Regions from separate parts of the Reichenbachiella sp. MALMAid0571 genome, predicted to be linked through region 2. Evidence: riboswitches for the same ligand, from Rfam matches in the RefSeq annotation. Region 2 holds a riboswitch; each other region holds the start of a gene.
What was found. A riboswitch is a leader RNA that binds a small molecule or an ion and turns the genes downstream of it on or off. The one in region 2 is predicted to bind S-adenosylmethionine.

Region 1: another riboswitch for S-adenosylmethionine. It lies ahead of AAOP42_RS19935 (phosphoadenylyl-sulfate reductase); the one in region 2 lies ahead of AAOP42_RS22005 (homoserine dehydrogenase).
Region 3: another riboswitch for S-adenosylmethionine. It lies ahead of AAOP42_RS05565 (homocysteine S-methyltransferase family protein); the one in region 2 lies ahead of AAOP42_RS22005 (homoserine dehydrogenase).

The regions. Positions count from the first base shown of each region.
Region 1 covers NZ_JBDKWG010000147.1:154,429-160,650, reverse strand. Annotated here, with positions in the region: gene AAOP42_RS19965 (LytR/AlgR family response regulator transcription factor) at 1-498, shown strand, start outside; gene AAOP42_RS19960 (DUF302 domain-containing protein) at 529-921, opposite strand; gene AAOP42_RS19955 (hypothetical protein) at 1,245-1,658, shown strand; gene AAOP42_RS19950 (porin family protein) at 1,701-2,333, shown strand; gene AAOP42_RS19945 (lmo0937 family membrane protein) at 2,466-2,615, shown strand; gene AAOP42_RS19940 (CsbD family protein) at 2,691-2,831, shown strand; gene AAOP42_RS19935 (phosphoadenylyl-sulfate reductase) at 2,870-3,589, opposite strand; SAM riboswitch class I at 3,782-3,888, opposite strand; gene AAOP42_RS19930 (DUF8457 domain-containing protein) at 3,945-5,192, opposite strand; gene AAOP42_RS19925 (2Fe-2S iron-sulfur cluster-binding protein) at 5,224-5,547, shown strand; gene AAOP42_RS19920 (thymidine kinase) at 5,550-6,146, shown strand; gene porZ (type IX secretion system anionic LPS delivery protein PorZ) at 6,147-6,222, shown strand, end outside.
Region 2 covers NZ_JBDKWG010000150.1:171,094-177,315, forward strand. Annotated here, with positions in the region: gene dnaG (DNA primase) at 1-307, shown strand, start outside; gene AAOP42_RS21995 (bifunctional 3,4-dihydroxy-2-butanone-4-phosphate synthase/GTP cyclohydrolase II) at 371-1,585, shown strand; gene AAOP42_RS22000 (hypothetical protein) at 1,569-2,198, shown strand; gene AAOP42_RS22005 (homoserine dehydrogenase) at 2,221-3,399, opposite strand; SAM riboswitch class I at 3,507-3,619, opposite strand; gene AAOP42_RS22010 (hypothetical protein) at 3,716-4,240, opposite strand; gene AAOP42_RS22015 (RagB/SusD family nutrient uptake outer membrane protein) at 4,726-6,222, opposite strand, start outside.
Region 3 covers NZ_JBDKWG010000107.1:12,975-19,196, forward strand. Annotated here, with positions in the region: gene metH (methionine synthase) at 1-1,618, opposite strand, end outside; gene AAOP42_RS05560 (four helix bundle protein) at 1,666-2,019, opposite strand; gene AAOP42_RS05565 (homocysteine S-methyltransferase family protein) at 2,048-3,061, opposite strand; SAM riboswitch class I at 3,118-3,238, opposite strand; gene AAOP42_RS05570 (bestrophin family protein) at 3,414-4,313, opposite strand; gene AAOP42_RS05575 (arylsulfatase) at 4,479-6,222, opposite strand, start outside.

The DNA of each region.
Region 1 (6,222 bases), on a different contig from region 2:
ATAGATTATCTATTGAAGCCTATAGAAATTGACAAACTAGAGGCTAGTTTGGATAAATATTCGAAGTTGAGGAGCACCTTTTCCGGTTCAACAAACGTGGTGCTTAATTCAGAGCAGGTAGATCGGCTGTTTGAGATCACTACAGATGGTAAAAAGGAATATAAAAAACGATTTATGGTCAAAACCGGAGATCGTATTCGTCATATTTCCGTACAGGATACTGCATTCTTTTTGTCCGAGCATGATTACACCTATCTGGTAGCAAAAGAAAATAAAAAATTTATTATTGATTACTCTCTGGACGAACTTGCCAAAATTTTGGATCCCAATGAATTTTTTAGGATTTCCAGAAAATGTATCACTAATATTCATTCGGTGAAAATGGTAAATAAATACTTCAACAGCCGTCTTGAAGTAATACTACAGCCACCTACCGAAGATCAGATTCTGATCAGTCGTGTACGAGTCCCGGAGTTTATGAAGTGGCTGGAGAAGTAAACTAGTATTGGCAATAGGTATCAAGATATTTTAATTGAGGTTTGCTATCACCCTTATCAGTTTTTGTTGAACTTCTAAAGCTAATCCTCCCAAAGTTTCGTTTTGAACAGCTCCCATAGAAGCAATGGGATCAACTGCGGAAACTTCCACATCTCCATTTTCATGTTCTTCCACAATGATGTTGCAAGGAAGGAAAACACCTATTTTATCTTCACTTTGGAGTGCTTTATGAGCAAAATGAGGATTGCATGCACCCAGAATCTTGTACTTCTTAAAATCAACATCAATTTTCTTTTTCAATGTTTCTTTCACATCAATTTCCGTTAAGACTCCAAAACCTTCCTTTTTCAATTCGATCGTCACAAGCTCAATGGCTTTATCGAAATCCTTTCCTTTAAGTATTGTATTGAAATAATAGCTCATAATTTTTATGGTTAAATGTAGTGTCGTTTGGTTCAATTGGTATTGCATAAAAATAACAAATATTTACCGTATAACTATGTGAAAACATGGGGTATTGGTTTTATAATACTCCGCTCTACTCAGTATATTTCAATTCTTTAAATATCTGATTTATCAGGGAAGGTGTTTCTCTTTAATCGTCTAGTATAGAGAGTATTTTCTCAATTTGAGAAATACGAATTTCCAATATCGGCTTATATGCACTATAAACACACTTTTATTTTGCTGGCATGTTTATTCCTATTAGGTAAGTACAAATTAAGTTAAACCAAAAATATATAAACATGAAAGCGCATAATAGAAGTCTCAATATGATCACTAAAACCATCGGAGTAGTAGCTCTTATTTTCTTGTTTGCATGCTCAGGCAATCAATCCAATGATCTTAAACAGCAAAAAGAAGAAATAGTAAAGGAGCTTGAAAAACTGGAAACCAATATTGATGATGCCATCGATGATATTGAAGACAAATTAAACCTCAACGAAGGACCAATTGAAAGGAATCTTGAAAAAGTACAGGAAGACCTGAAACAGAAAAAGAAAGATGTGCAAGTTTCCTTGACCAAAGCTAAAAATGCTACTAAAGACAATTGGGAAAGCATTAAGAGTGATGTAAATGAAACCATGGATGACATTGAAGCTGAGTTTAACGATGTGAAACAAGAAATTGCAGAGGCATTGGATGGTTCTGATAAATAATTATCAGATAATCCAATATTGAACACATATAAACAGAAAATCATGAAAAAGTTACCAATATTAATAATCGCAATAGCCTGTATAGTATTTGATGCAAAGTCTCAAAGTATGGATCACCGTGAAAATCCACAGTTTGGGTTGAAAATAGGCTCTAATTATTCTAATGTATATGACTCACAAGGTGAAGAGTTTGAAGCAGATGGTAGATTTGGGTTGGCTACCGGAGTATTTATCACAATCCCTATTGGTAAATTTATAGGGCTTCAGCCGGAAGTTTTATATTCCCGAAAGGGATTTAAGGGAACAGGTACCATACAAGGCTTGTCTTATGATGTCACTCGTACCACGAATTACATTGATATTCCTTTGATGTTTTCGGTGAAACCATCTCCTGCCATTAGTCTGGTAGCTGGCCCACAATATTCCTTCCTTTTAAAACAAAAAGATGAATTTACCAATGTAGGAGGTAGTGTGGTGCAGGAGCAGGAATTTGAAAATGATAACATCCGCAAAAACACCATGGGTTTTATCGGAGGTGTAGATTTTAACCTAAATGATTTTGTAATTGGAACCAGAGTCGGGTGGGATATGATAAATAACCATGGAGATGGTACTTCAAGTACCCCACGTTACAAAAACGTATGGTATCAGCTGACTTTTGGGTTTAGGTTGTAATCAATTTTGTAAGCTTTTAGGAAACAGCAATAGAGACCTGTCAGGTTTACTTTCAGATATAAACCTGACAAGTCTGCAGGTTTCAGGTACTGATAAGTACAATAAATTTTTAACTCTTAAAACAAAAAAATCATGGGAAATATACTTTATATACTCGCAGTAGTATTGGTCATTTTCTGGCTGGTTGGCTTTTTGGGTTACAGTGCAGGAGGTCTTATTCACATTCTTCTTGTCATTGCCCTTCTTGCCATTATACTTAGAATAATCAGGGGAGTTGCTTAAGTTTTCAGAGGTAAGACGTTGCTCGGAGTTGGAGTAAATAGAAAATTATTGAAAATCAAAAAAACGAAACAAAACATGGAATTATTAGATCAAGGAAACTGGAATATATTGAAAGGAAAATTGAAAGAAAAGTATGGTGAGTTTACTGAAAATGAACTTGCTGTGGCAGAAGCGAAAAAGATTTCAGAATTGAAAGTGCTTGAAAACTCAAATTAGAGGTTATCCAATGAAGCACTTTCAATTCTTAGATTTACTTACAGGTGCAATCCACATTCTGTTTTCGGGCTGTTGTTCCACCTGCCGCTACGACCTTTTCCAGGTACGGTACAGTGCTCACAGCCTATAGAAAAATATCCCTTGGCTACTAGCGGATGAAAAGGAAGGTTGTGATCTTTTATATAAGCTTCTCTTTCTTCCTGAGTTACATCCAGTAAGGGATAAAACTTGATGATGCCATTTCTGTCTTCAAAAATATCCAGTGTAGAACGGTGATCGCTTTGCCATTCCATCAGTCCTGACACCCAGATTTTGTAGTTTTCTTTGATTTCGTTGAGAGGTTCAACTTTATTTATTGAGCAGCAGAAGTCCGGATCTTTTTTCCAGGTCTCTTCCTTTGTGGTAAAATCGTGTTTCCAATCTTCTGCTTTTATACTTTCTACATTCAGGCCATAGAGCTCTGTGAGCTTTTCTTTGTATTCCAATGTTTCTCTAAAATGATACCCCGTGTCAATAAAATAGATTTTTTGACTGGGGTTAGCCAAAGAAAAGACCTTGAGTAAAAAGGCAGAGGTAGCAGCAAAAGACGAAGTAAGCATGACATCTGCCTGATCAAAATCTTCATAAAGAGCAGTTACTCTTTCTTCGATGGTCAGCGAATGATATCTTTCATTCAATTGCCTGATCTGTTTTGCTCTGGTTTCAGCATTTTCCAAATCTATTGTCAGCTTTTGTGTTTCTGTTTTTTCAGCTTCCATATTCCTTCTCAATTACATTAAATATTGAACTTCTTACGAAGAATTTTCTTTTAGGGTCTATTTTTTTTTAATAATTGATAGATAATGTTGTTTTAGGTTTGTTCATCAATAGAATAAGGTCACCAAGAAATAAAAAAGCCCCTGTCGATAAGTCGAAAGAGGCATTTATATCGGTTTGACAAAATGTCCTTGGACTTATCTGTTCCCATTTTTGGGACAGGATTTAGCACCGTTTTTCCATAAAAGGAAAGGTTGCTAAGGCTTCAAAGGGCCATTCCCTCCACCTTTCTTGATAAGTTATCATATTAAAGAACGAGTCGCAAAGCTAGGATAAATTAGCTCTCATACCAAAAACTCACCTAAACCGCTTAAAGATCACTTTTAAAAGCTCTTTAACCTCATCAGAGTTCATGTCCCATTCGTATTTTTTAGAATAGTTCTGTACCAAAAGTTCCACTGATTCGTCAAATGAATTGCTTTTTTCTACTTCCTCCAGTGCTTTAGAATACTCACTGGAATCACCATTGAAAAGATCATTCAAAAACATGTAGCGTTGATTTACGCTAATGCTCTTCTGTATCTCAGAAATTTTCTCTGTTTCATGAACTTCCGCAATTGAAGATTTTGGTTTGTTGTTTTCAAATTTTTCGTTGATGGTATGCTTTTCCTCAGTAAATTTTTCGTTTACGGTGGTTGGTTTTTCAGCTATGATGGGGGCTGGAGCGGTTTTCACTTCTACTATTGGAGAAAACTCCTCATCCATGTTCTCTTCTTCTTCGACCTCTTCATGGTCGTCTTTTTCTATCAAAATTCCTCCATCATGATCGCTGGTGTCTTGATTTATTTCATCAAGCTCCTCCTCTTCTATTATTATTTCTCCAACCTCTTCGGTATCTTCTTCCTCTTCTACCTTAATCAAAATCTCTTCTTCAGCTATTGGTTCATCAATGATTTCTACAACTGGTTCTTCTTCTTTCACTTTTTCAAATACATCCAGAGGAAGTATGGAAGAAAACAAATCGGCTTCTCCGGAAATATCATCATTGTCTGGCGTTTGTTGGCTGACAACAAATTGTACCAGGGTTTTTATTTCATCATTAGTTATTACCTGATTGCCATCATTATCAAGCTTCTCTACTATTTTATTGTAGATATTTTTTCTTAGCTTAATATATTTAGACAGCCCTTTGAAACCCTGAATTCTGGTTACATTCGGCAGGTTAGAAAATTCTGTGATAAAAAACTCTGTCGGATTGTACATCAAAGTAATCGTATCCAAAACAGCTTTCTCCAATAGAGGCCTGAATGGTTCTTTCTTTATCAAAATATTTTTTGAAAGCGTATTGATAAGGCTTTTCAATCCATCTTTAACTTCGGGTTTTGAATAGTCGAAAAAAGGGCTTTGAAATTTTTTTGTTTCTTCCTGCCACTGAAGAAACAAGACCTTTAATATATAAAAATTGACTTGCTTTACAGGAGTAATGTCCAATATTTGCTGGCCGGTAATTGCGTTGCTTGTAGGGAAATGTTTCTCGAGGATTATTGAAGAAAATGATTTGCTATAACTTTCTGCTGCCTTTTGATTTAATTTGTTGCCAGTCATAATATTTGCTTGTTTTGTAAAGTTATAAAATATGCCGAAAATCGTCATAGAAAACCTCAATAAGAAGGAAATTTTAAGTGAAAACGATGAAAAATTGCTTCTTGATATCATTCATGAAAATAATGTAGATTGGATGTATGCCTGTGGAGGTAAAGGAAGGTGCACTACCTGCAAAGCAATATTTTTGGATGGTATAGAAAATGTATCTCCAATAACCACCTGCGAGGATAAATACATTGATTCCGGAAGACTCAAAGAAAATGAGCGGCTGGCTTGTCAATGCCATGTTTTGGGAGATGTAATCATCAAAGTAGATTCGTCCAACAAATTCATGCACATAAGCTATTCTGATTAACTATGTTTATAGAACCGCATATTGTCAAGTTTAAAGCAAAGAATGAACCGACAGGTTGGATAGAGGTAATATGTGGATCAATGTTTTCAGGAAAAACAGAGGAACTCATTCGGAGAATGAACAGGGCTTTAATAGCCAGACAAAAGGTTGAAATATTTAAACCGGCAGTAGATACACGCTACCACCAGACTGAAGTGGTGTCTCACAACGAAAACTCTATCAGGTCAACACCCGTGCAATTTGCCAATGATATATTGCTATTAGCAGGAAATAGCGATGTGGTAGGCATAGATGAAGCTCAATTTTTTGATCAGGAGATAGTAAGTGTAACAAGAAAACTTGCAAATAAAGGCAAAAGGGTAATTGTTGCCGGGTTGGATATGGATTTTAAGGGGGAGCCGTTTGGGGCTATGCCGGCATTGATGAGTATTGCAGAGTTTGTGACCAAAGTGCATGCCATTTGTATGAAATGTGGTGGTGTGGCTTCTTATTCCCACAGGCTTCTAAATTCGGATGAAAAAGTGATGTTGGGTGAGAGAGAAACTTATGAAGCCCGATGCAGAAATTGTTTTTATCAAGATTATCAAAAGGAAAAGTAGTTGAAAAACATTGCAATAACATTAATCATATTTTTAAGTGCGAAGATCACATTAGCACAAGAAAACATTCCAATCG
Region 2 (6,222 bases):
TGAAACGGAATTAAAATCAGTAGCTGTAGATTTGATGACCGAACGGTACGAACTCAGCCCGCAATGGAAGGATAAGTATAAAATAATTGTACCCAATGAAAAAGATGTATTGAAAAATGCAACTTATACGAACATTTTAAGGTTGAAACTGAGAATAGTACAAAAGCTGAGTCATGAAAACATGGATAAATTGAAGGCTTCCAAAGATGAAAAAGAAACGAACGAAATTTTAATGGTTCAGCGAAATTTAAAGAAATATGAAGTGTCAATAGCCGAAATTTTAGGTATTGTTGTTACATCGAAATGAGAGAGAGTAGCTGTATGTTACTATTTAAAATATAGAACAAATATTATCATAAATAATAGAAGAATGTTAGACGAAATATCAGAGGCGATAGAAGCAATAAAAAGGGGAGAAGTAGTTATTGTGGTGGATGATGAAGACAGAGAAAATGAAGGAGATTTTATATGTGCAGCAGAGAGCATCACACCGGAAATAGTGAACTTTATGGCTACTCATGGCCGTGGATTAATATGTGCACCGCTCATCGAAGAAAGGTGTGATGAATTGGGGTTGAAACTAATGGTGGGAGAAAATACAGCACTTCACGAAACTCCCTTTACTGTGTCTATTGATTTGAAGGGGTATGGTGCTACGACCGGTATTTCGGCAAGTGATCGTTCAAAAACCATTAAAGCATTGGTAAATCCGGATATTAAACCGGAAGAATTTGGAAGACCCGGTCATATTTTTCCATTAAAAGCCAAGGCTGGTGGAGTGCTTAGAAGATCCGGACATACTGAAGCTGCTATAGACCTGGCGAGATTGGCTGGAATGTATCCTGCTGGTGTTTTGGTTGAAATACTGAATGAAGATGGTACTATGGCTCGTTTGCCTGACCTGAGAAAAGTGGCAGACCAGTTCAATCTAAAATTGATTTCTATCAAAGATTTGATTGCCTATCGAATGGAAAAGGAATCTTTGATCGAAAGACAAATTGATGTAAAAATGCCTACTGAATTTGGAAACTTCGATTTGGTGGCCTACAAGCAAATTAACACTGGAGAAACACATCTGGCTTTGATAAAAGGAGAGTGGGAGGAAAACGAACCTGTAATGGTAAGGGTGCATTCATCTTGTGTCACCGGAGATATATTTGGCTCCTGCCGGTGTGATTGTGGTAGTCAGTTACACAGTGCTATGAAAATGGTGGAAAAAGAAGGCAAAGGCGTGGTATTATACATGAATCAGGAAGGGAGAGGAATTGGCTTAATCAATAAGTTGAGGGCTTATAAATTGCAGGAAGAAGGCTTGGATACAGTAGAAGCTAATTTGAAATTAGGCTTTGATATGGATCAGCGTGACTATGGTGTTGGAGCTCAAATCATTCATGATTTAGGGATTAAAAAAATAAAATTACTAACAAATAATCCAAAAAAACGTGTTGGATTAATGGGATATGGTTTGGAAATTGTTCAGAACATACCAATAGAAATTGTTCCAAATCAACATAATCAAAAATATCTTGAGACCAAGAGAGATAAAATGGGACATAACATTCTAAAGAATGAAGAGGCTAATTAAATATACTACACTACTATTATTAACAATTTATTTCAGTACCGCTCAGGCTCAGGAATTCCCTTCCAGAATATGGCATGAAGGTTATTTGGTTACTGCGAAAGAAGATACTGTTCGGGGTTTAGTCAAGTATGACATGGACACGGATATAGTCCAGGTTATTGTAAATAAAGATCAGGTGCAGACTTTCAGCAGCAAGAAAATTCTGTATTTTGAAATATTTGATAAGACGGTTAACAATTACAGACAGTTTTATTCATTACCATATCAGGTAAAACTGGACTACAAAACTCAATCATTGTTCGAAGTATTATATGAAGGCCCCCTGACTTTGCTTGTAAAAGAGAAGATCATCATGGTATCAGATCCATACAACCAGTCGTATTACAATGGTCCAAGTCTATCCCGAGAAAAACTGACTTACACCTATTTCTTTATTGATCAGAAGGGAAAAATGAATGAATACAGTACTGGGAAAAAAAATGATCTGTTGGATATCATGAAAGAAAACCCCAATAAGGTGAAAAATTACATCAAGTCCAATCGCTTGAAGACAGATAAAATGAGAGATATTGTTCGAATTACTGCATTTTATAACTCTTTGTTGCGCAGTTAGTTAACATTGAAACTGTAAATTATTAATTATAAGCGATTACGCTTATATCTTGCTCGTTTTTCCAATTTGCATTTTCCAATTTTGAAAGCTTGATTGTTCCGGTAATGTAATTGTCATTTTCGCTGTAGTACTTTTCAGCTATATGTTCGAAATCATTGAAGTCCGGAGACGTTCCATTGCTGTATCGGACATATACCTTCAATTCTGAGTCTCTGGTCAGTTTTAGTTTTTTGTGAAACCTCTCATACTTTTTGTATTCATATTTGTAGGAATAGTTGAGTGCAGAAATGTCAGAAAGTACTGCCGATCCTGTAGGCTTGTCTCCGGCTCCTTTCCCATAAAGCAATTGATTCTCGGAAAATGCACTTTCCAGAATCACCGCATTGTACTCATTTTTTGTAAATGAGAGAGTAGAATTGTCATCTACAAAAGATGGAATAACATAAGCTTCAATATGATCCTCAATTTTCTTGCACTTGGCAATTAACTTTATATTCAACCCATGATTTTTGGCAAATTTGATATCGAAAGGATTGATTTTGGTAATTCCATAACTGAACACATCTTCTGGCTTTGAAATGAGTCCAAAAGCGTGAAAAATAATGATTACCAATTTGTGCTTTGCATCAATACCTTCCACATCCAGGCTGGGATCAGTTTCCGCAAACCCAATGTCCTGAGCTTCTTTCAATACCACGTCATAATCCAGTCCTTCATCTATCATTTTTGATAGAATGTAATTGGTGGATCCGTTGAATATACCGGATACTGACGTGAGCATATCATTGTCATAATACTCTTCCAGGTTTCTAATGATAGGAATACTGGCACAAGAAGAGCCTTCATACAGAAATGGCACATTGTATTTTTTCTGTAAATCAACTAAGGTCTGTAAGTTTTCAGAGATCATTTTTTTATTGGCCGAAATCACGGCCTTTCCTTTTTCCATTGCTTCTTTCACAATGTCAAATGCAGCCTCTGCATCGTCTATCAATTCTACAATGACATCAATATCCGAGTCGTCTAAAAGCTCGTGCTTGTCTGTAGTGAAATAGCTCTGATCGATATTCCTTTTCTTGTTGGCATTTTTAATGCATATCTTTTTGATGTTGGTGTACTCATTGTTGGTTTCTTGCAATACATACCACAGACCAGTACCAACACAGCCAAAACCAAATACACCCAGATTAATTCTTTTCATTTTCACACTATTTAAACCTTTTTAACACCAATTCACATAAAATAAAAAATCCCTTCCAGCAGAGCTAAAAGGGATATATTCTTTTGATAAAGGGTCAAATCCATTTCAACTCATCTATCCCTGTTCTTAGAAGGATTGGAAGTAGCACCTGCTCAAATACTAATGATGAGGGTTGCTAAGGTTTCTCAGGGCCAAATCCCTCCACCTTTCTTGATAAGTAACTAATTAAAAATAAGAACGTCTGCAAATAAACTGAATATACCTTGTTCTACCAAGTGCTGGTTTCAATATATCTGATAATCATTTACAGACAATTTTATTTAGAATAAAAATATGCCATGTGAATAAAAAAGAATTGATCTCCATAAGGTGGAGTCCTTCCCCATCTACTGACACCCTGACCTTCATAGCTGTAGGTTCCTGGAAAGTAAATAGGCAAACTGTCATCAATTCTAATATGATCAGCAATAGCTCCCACTGGAACCAAGCTCCCCCCACTGGTAATCCATGACTGATCACATTGAGTAGCGGCTGTAAGAAACAGCATATGTTTCTGCTCATTTTCAGTTATGAATCCACAATCCAGAGACATGGCGTAATCTCTAATCCAGAATGATGGGTAAGCACTCCTGCCACCTGGCCTGATAAGGACTCCCCCGGTTTTATTCTGATCACCTGTGCTTGCTATTTCTTGATCCGGATAAATCCGCGAACTTTCCAAAACATCCATTGTTAAGCCTTGAAGAAAACCAAGGTCTTTCGAACTCAGGATTTCACCATTTTGCTGGCAATAAATAGCATTGGACGTAAAAAGGAAGATGATTGAAATATACTTTTTCAATTTGCGGAATGTTTGAGACCACAAAATAATCTTTTAGGGCTTTAATCCCTCACCTGTTCATTGATATAAGCACCTTCAGGAATGGTATTTTTCTAATCAAACAACATTTCTGTTAGTCTTTTAACCTGGGTTCGACGTAACATTTGCCATTACATAAGTAAAATCAGTTGTTTTGTATCTTTGACATTCATTTTGAGGGACAGCTTTTTCCCGGAAAAGTTACAGGTCATCAAAGCTGAGAAAATGTTATTGTTATCACCAGGCCCGGAAATCAAAACCTGTTCCACCCTTCTATGGCCATGACAGAAACAAAAATGGGTTGAAAGCAGATGGAATCAATTAAACAATTTTAGTTGGCCTTTTGCTCCAATCTAAAACCCTCATAACGATTCTGTGATTATACTTCATTACCTGGTTTTTTTAATAAGCTATCACAAATATTCAAATATCTATGATAGCTTATTCATCAATTCTAAGAAAAAAGTTTAGTTCGCTCCGCCGTAACCTGGGTTTTGTTCTAATACTGCATCAATATTAGCTTCAATATCAGATAATGGTATAGGCATTAGACTATGGTGATCCTGAATATCATCAGCATTGAACGGATTATGCGCACGTACTCGTTCAACCAGCTTCCCGGTTCTGTGCAATGTTAATCTTCTTGGCTCTTCGAGACTCAGTTCACGCACACGTTCATCCAGAATATAATCTAAATCTACCTCGGATGCTAAAGCCAGTGTAGCACTTGATCTGGCTCTTATAACATTCACATCTGCTGCTGCACTGCTATTGTCTCCCAAGCCAACATAAGCTTCGGCACGGAGCAGATAAGTCTCAGGTAGTCTCACATAATACTGATCTCGATAAGTAGAACCAGCCCCTGATGATAGCACTAATGTTTCTTTATTTGCGTATAAACTTTCTGGATGTTGCCCCGCCACTGTCACTTTAGTAAGGTAAGGCTGAATGGCAAACGGATGTGTAGGTTCAGGTGGAAAATCCGCAAAGCTCTCCATAAAGTAAGGTGATTCAGGATTATCATAATAGTAATCGCGCCATAAATTGATATTAAGGCTTCTCTCGTCAATGTCATAGTCGGCACCCCATAGTTCCTGCTCTACCCATTCTGTCATGCTAAGAAGATTAATTCCACGACCACCAACGTTAAACGTGGATCTTGGGCCAAGCGTAGCAGGATTGCCATCAGGATCAAGCTGTATCCATATAAGAGAAGCGTGATATCCTTCAAAAGGATTAATTCCGGCACCACCGCCTGTTAGCAAAAAGCCACCTTGAATATCCGTTTCCATTTGTGCTACCCAGATAGCCTCAGTATTACCAGTAGAACGATTTTGATTGCCTAATCTAAAAAGATCCCAATAAGGATTACCACGGTCATCGGAAGCCAGTGAACCAAAGCGCTCGGTCATTAAACCAGTATTCGGATCATTAATTACAACAGATGCGGCAGTTATTGCTTCATTCCATTGCCCTAAAGCAATATGGGTTTCTGCTAAATAATGCTGTGCCACAAGATTGTGCAAACGACCATCCTGCACCTCTGTAATGCCGGGGAGATTATTAGCTGCATCCGTAAAATCTGTCACCATTTGGTTTAGAATGTCTTGCTTGGAAGCCCTTGTAAAATCTGTCGTCGGTCCTGTAATTTCGTTGATAACCAAGGGTACACCGCCATAATGATAAACCAGATACCTGTAAGCGAAAGCTCTGAAGAATTTCGCTTCTGCCTCAATAAGAGACTTCTCATTGGCTGTTAGTTCCGAGCCTTGCAATCTGTCCAGTAGTGTATTAGCATTAGTAACAATTTTATAATAGTTACGCCACAAATCACTGACATAGCCAAACCCATCTATATACACCTGCTGGTAATCTGCAAATCTGCTAGTGCTGTTGTCGAAACGTCCGTTGTAAAATGCATCTGTGCCTGTCCATTGAAACATTGCCCAATTGGCACTGATACC
Region 3 (6,222 bases), on a different contig from region 2:
CCAAAACATAAACCACAGGTCCGGAATAGCAAGGATCAATTTTTACTGCAGTATGAATCCGGGAAGTGGTAGCACCTCCAATCAGTAATGGAAACTGAGCTTTCTCTCTTTCAAGTAATTTTGCAAAGTCCACCATTTCATCTAACGAAGGGGTAATCAAGCCACTTAATCCAATAATATCGGCGTTCACCTCACGGGCTTTTTCCAGTATTTTTTCTCCTGGTACCATCACACCCATATCTATGATCTCATAGTTGTTGCATGCCATCACCACACCAACTATGTTTTTTCCGATATCATGCACATCACCTTTCACTGTGGCTAAAAGTACTGTTCCGGCATTTTTTGCTGCTCCTTCTGCCTTTTCAGCTTCCAGATAAGGTGTAAGGTAAGCCACCGCCTTTTTCATTACACGGGCACTTTTCACTACCTGTGGCAAAAACATTTTTCCTTCACCAAAAAGATCTCCAACCACATTCATCCCGTCCATCAATGGGCCTTCTATGACGTGCAAAGGCTTGTCTAAAAGCTGGCGTGCTTCTTCAGTATCTTCGTCAATAAATTCAACAATTCCTTTGACCAACGCATGTTCGATCCTTTTTCCTACCGGGAGCTCTCTCCATTCATCGTTTTTCTTTTCGGCCCTTTCACTTCCTACAAACGATTCAGCAAAATCAAGCAGTCTTTCAGTGGCATCTTCTCGTCTGTCCAATAAAACGTCTTCCACTTTTTCCAATAATTCTTTTGGAATGTCATCGTACACCTCAAGCATTGCAGGGTTTACTATTCCCATGTCCATTCCCTGACCAATGGCATGGTACAGGAAAGCAGAGTGCATGGCTTCTCTTACAGGATTGTTGCCCCTGAAAGAAAAAGACACATTACTGACACCACCACTTACATGTGCTGCGGGCAGGTTTTCTCTAACCCAGCGGGTAGCCTGGAAAAAATCCAGTGCATTCTTCCTGTGTTCATCCATGCCAGTAGCTACCGGGAAAATATTAAGATCGAAAATAATATCCTGTGGAGGGAAATTGATTTTAGGGCCAACCATCAAATCATACGTTCTCTTAACGATTTCAATTCTTCTTTGGTAATTGTCAGCTTGTCCATCTTCGTCAAAAGCCATGACGATGGTTGCGGCACCATATTGTTTGATGAGTTTAGCCTGACGGATAAATTCTTCTTCGCCTACTTTTAAACTAATAGAGTTTACTACTGATTTTCCCTGCACACATTTCAATCCTGCTTCTATGATTTCCCATTTGGAACTGTCAATCATGACGGGAATTTTTGCAATGTCTGGTTCAGATGCCATAAGATTCAGAAAATCAGTCATGGCTTTAACTCCGTCCAACATCCCTTCATCCATGTTTACGTCGATGATTTGTGCGCCTCCCTCTACCTGATCTCTTGCTATGGCAAGTGCATCTTCGAATTTTTCTTCTTTGATCAACCGAAGAAATTTTCGCGAACCAGTAACATTCGTCCTTTCTCCTACATTTATGAAATTTAGTTCAGGAGTGACAATCAATGGCTCCAATCCGCTGAGTTTCATTGGCGCATAATTGTGCCATTTGTATTTGTATTTTCCTGGATAGTCGGGGTGTATGTTCATTTTATTTTGAGTCAACGGTCAACTGATGACAGTCAACCGAATTTACGTTAGTTAATCGATTTTATAAGAGCTTGGGTTTTTACAATGAGTGTTTCGGTTTGATTATAGTATTTTAGAAAATATTCTTCGTTTATAAGATTTCTCCCCTTAGCTAGATAGAGACAAGTAATCACTTCAAGTCCGGATCTATTGGCGTATCTAAGGAACCTTTTAAATTCAGAATTAGATTGACCTGTGCTACCTTCAGAAATGTTAAGAGCAATAGAATCGGCTACTCTTTTTATTTGAGACGTTAAAATGTAGAGTTCGCTCTTAGGCCATTCTAATGTGAGTATATGAATTTCATTTGCCAACTGAATGGCATCTTTCCAAACCCTTAAATTTTCAAATTTAAAACTCATACTATTTTATTATAACCCAATCTTTCTGTTAGCTGTTAACAGTTGTCCGTTGACTATGAACAATTCTAGGCTTATACCCATCTGCCAATTCTGCTATTGCTTTAATATGATCAGGAGTGGTGCCACAGCATCCACCAATGATGTTGATCAAATCTTCATCTAGAAATTCTTTGATTTGACTTACCATGTCTTCCGGAGTTTCATCATAAGCACCAAATTCGTTGGGTAAACCTGCGTTTGGGTGAGCACTGATGTTGAATTCTGATTTACTGGATAACACATGCAAATAAGGCTTCAATTCTTTGGCTCCCAAGGCACAATTCAATCCAACACTTAGCAAATCCAAATGAGAAATTGAAATAAGAAAGGCTTCTGTATTTTGTCCGGACAATATCCTGCCACTGGCATCAGTAATAGTTCCTGATACCATGATTGGTATTTTGATTCCACGTTCTTCTGCTATTTCATCGATGGCCATTAAGGCTGCTTTGGCATTTAAAGTATCCGTGATGGTTTCTACCAGCAATAAGTCAGCTCCTCCATCAAGTAGGGCTTTTGCCTGATCTGAAAATGCCTGCTTCAGTTGATCGAAGTTGATCGCTCTGAATCCGGGATCGTTTACGTCGGGCGACATAGATGCCAGTCGGTTGGTAGGTCCCATTGATCCTGCTACAAACCGGGGTTTGTCAGGTTCATTGGTGCTAAATTCTACAGCAACTTCTTTTGCCAATTTTGCCGATTCAAAGTTGATCCGATAAACCCAGTCTTCCAGTTTGTAGTCTGCCTGAGCGATCCAGGTACTGCCAAAAGTATTGGTTTCTACGATATCGGCTCCTGCTTCAAAATATGCTGCATGAATTCCTTTGATTACATCCGGCCTGGTGATAGACAGCAAATCATTGTTGCCTCTCAATGGAACAGGATGGTCTTTTAGTTCTTCATTTCTGAAGTCCTTTTCTTCTAATTGATGACGCTGGATCATTGTGCCCATTGCACCATCCAAGATCAATATTCTTTCTTTGAGAATATCTCTAATGTCCATATCTAATTGTTTAGCTTGGAACTCAATTTTGCTTACCTAAGAAATCACTTGACGATTACCTATCTTTTTCCAACCGGAAACGGTCGGAGTGGGAATTGGCACAACATCCGTATTGCGGCTATGGATATGTTGCCAAGACGTCTAAGGGCCCAATCCCTCGGTCTTTCTTGATAAGTAAGGCAAATATAAGTGAAAAATAATAGGCTGCAAGCTAAATCCGAATGCAATTTCCGGTAGGTGAGTTAAAAAGGATTGTCGAATTCTGTTAATTCTTTGCACAGAACCAACAAAGGTGGAGCATGTAGAAATCAGGTGTTCCGGTTTTTTTGAATTAGTTGTAAAGTATTAACGGTTATTTTGTTGCTACTACAGGGTATTCATAATTCTCTGTATCAATAATCTCTCTCACCGCATTTTTGATTTTTACAGCCAATTCATCAAGAGGCAAGTCATTGATGTCAGTACCAAAGGGGTCTTCAATTTCTTCAGCTATTAATTCAATACTAAACAGGAAGTAGAAAATTGACACTACAATTGGCACGGCCCAGTATCCAAATTGCCAAACCAGTGCAAAGGGTAAGGAATTGATGTAAAAGAAAACGAATTTTTTGATAAACATACTGTAGGAATAAGGTATGGGGGTTGATTTAATACGCTCGCAAGCACCAATAATATCAGTAAATGCTTTCATTTCCTTATCCAGTACGAAAAACTGTTCCTGACTCAAATCACCTCTGTCTCTCAATAGTTGAATTCTTTGGTACATTATTCTATTGATCATATTGGGACGGTGTTTACTTTTGATCACAGCACTTTTCATTTCTGGATCCGGAAATTCCATTTCTCCTACCTTAATGCTACCTCTAAGATGCTCTTTCATCGAAAAGACCAGATTTGGAATTTGAGTTCTAAAGAAATGTTTATCCTCTGGGTTGGTTGTGAATGAACTTATTTTGATGGCCAAGGTTCTGCAGTTGTTGACCAGAGAACCCCAAAGCTTACGGCCTTCCCACCAGCGATCATAGGCGGTATTCGTTCTGATAACTAGAAACAGGCCAAGTATAATCCCTAGTATGGAGTGAAAAGCAAGAGTACCTTCGTATTCTAATTTAATGATTTCCTTCATCACGTATTCTACCGACGCAGTAAATGCTCCTACCAACACCATCATTGGCAAAAGAGCTCGCATTACATGACGGCTGTAAACACTAAATATGTGTGAGACATACGTTTTGGGATTGTACTTTATCATCGTAGTTGGTTGGTTGGTGATACTTTGATTCCAAAGTAAATAATAAATTGTTAATATTTAGAAGATTCTTGGAATTCGATTGACTTTAGTCAATTAAAATCTTTTTAGAGCAATGAGGAAGAACCGTTTGTCGGTATTTTACCTTGATGTTTCGACTTGCCTGCATCAAATTTTTGGAGTGAAATTTTGTTTTTTCAGCAGTAGTAATCTAAAATCTAAAGCTTCCTTACCCGGAATATCAGGTGCTTGCAATATCAACTGACCTGTATTTTTATTCAGATGAATAGCACCCATATTCAGAGGCTTAAAATCTTTCGTATAAGACTCAATTCGTTTGTGTCTATCGTATTGCATACCAATCAATGGTGGATCATGCGGTTCGGTGATTTTGGTTTTCAGAGTATCTGAATCAAAAATGAGTTCAATGGTTGAGCCTGTATTTTCCTTCGAACAAGTGTAGTATATAGTTGCATCGTAATCTCCTTCCTCTAATACTTCTATGTCCCATGAGATATAATCTTTCTCATCCGTCCAATTGGTAAAATAGGAACAGTTTGGCCACCGATTCGACCTTTGTATGTTGCCATGAGCCTGGCCGTCTTGCGCAGGTATTTGAGTATATTCAAAATCGGGATGGCCAACAGGAAAGGTTCTCAAATCCTTTTTTGGGAGTTCGGATAATACATCAGTTTTCCATTGGTCTTTGATATTCATCATCTCCTTTTTTATATCGGGATATTGATCAGATACATCAGTGCTTTGACCCGGATCTTTGATCATGTGGTACAGGTTGTCTTCCGCATCCAATCGGAATCGCTGACTTCTTACACTTGTACTATTTCTCCAATTATTGATAATATATCTGTCTTCCCAATCAGAATCATTTTCTATAAGTAGTGGTTTTAGACTTTTTCCATCCAAAGGTTTTTTAGGAGAAAATCTAATTCCGGCCAACTTGGTTAGCGTTGGGTATAAATCCAACATACTGGAAATTTTAGTGATTTTTTTTCCAGCATCTATTTTTCCTTTCCACTGAACTATGAGAGGAGACCTTACCCCGCCTTCATCGGTAGATCCTTTTTTGCCTTTCATATTACCGTTCCATCGGTATCCATTGGGTCCATTGTCAGATAGGTAAGCGATGATGGTGTTTTCTGTTAGTTTTAGTTCATCAAGTTTTTTGATCAGCCTTCCTACATTCCAGTCTATGTTTTCACACATAGCAAGTGCAGCTCTGGTGTGCTGAAGATCCTCTTTTTCAGGATTCCGGTGAAGCATTTTTAATTCTTTGTTCTCATATTTTCGCCACCATTCATCAGGTATCTGCATGGGGCTGTGTGGCGTGTTGTATGGAAGGTATAGGAAGAAAGGATTGCTTTTGTTATTTTCAATAAAGGTTATGGCTTTGTTTGTGAAATCATCTATAATAAATCCTTCACCCTGAACCAATTGTCCATTGTGTTCTAAAAGGGGAGCGAAATAGTTGCCCCAATGACCTGAGCAAAAGCCATAGAATTCGTCAAAGCCACGTCCGTTTGGGTGGTATGGGTATTGCATTCCATTGTGCCACTTACCAATGACAGCTGTTTGATATCCGGCTTGTTTGAAGGTTTGGGCTATGGTAGTTTCATCCAAATCCAATCTTTCTCCACCTGCACTGGTGCTGTACACCCCACCTCTGACATGATACCTTCCGGTCAGCAATTCTGCCCGGGTAGGGGAACATACTGGGCTCACATAGAATCTATCGAAAATGGTACCTTGCCGGGCTAATTCATCAATATTAGGAGTATTTATATTCGAATTTCCATTGATACTTAAATCTCCCCATCCCTGATCATCCGTTAGTATAAAAACAATATTGGGAGTAACATCCACTTCATTTTTCGCACATGAAAATAAGGCTGTA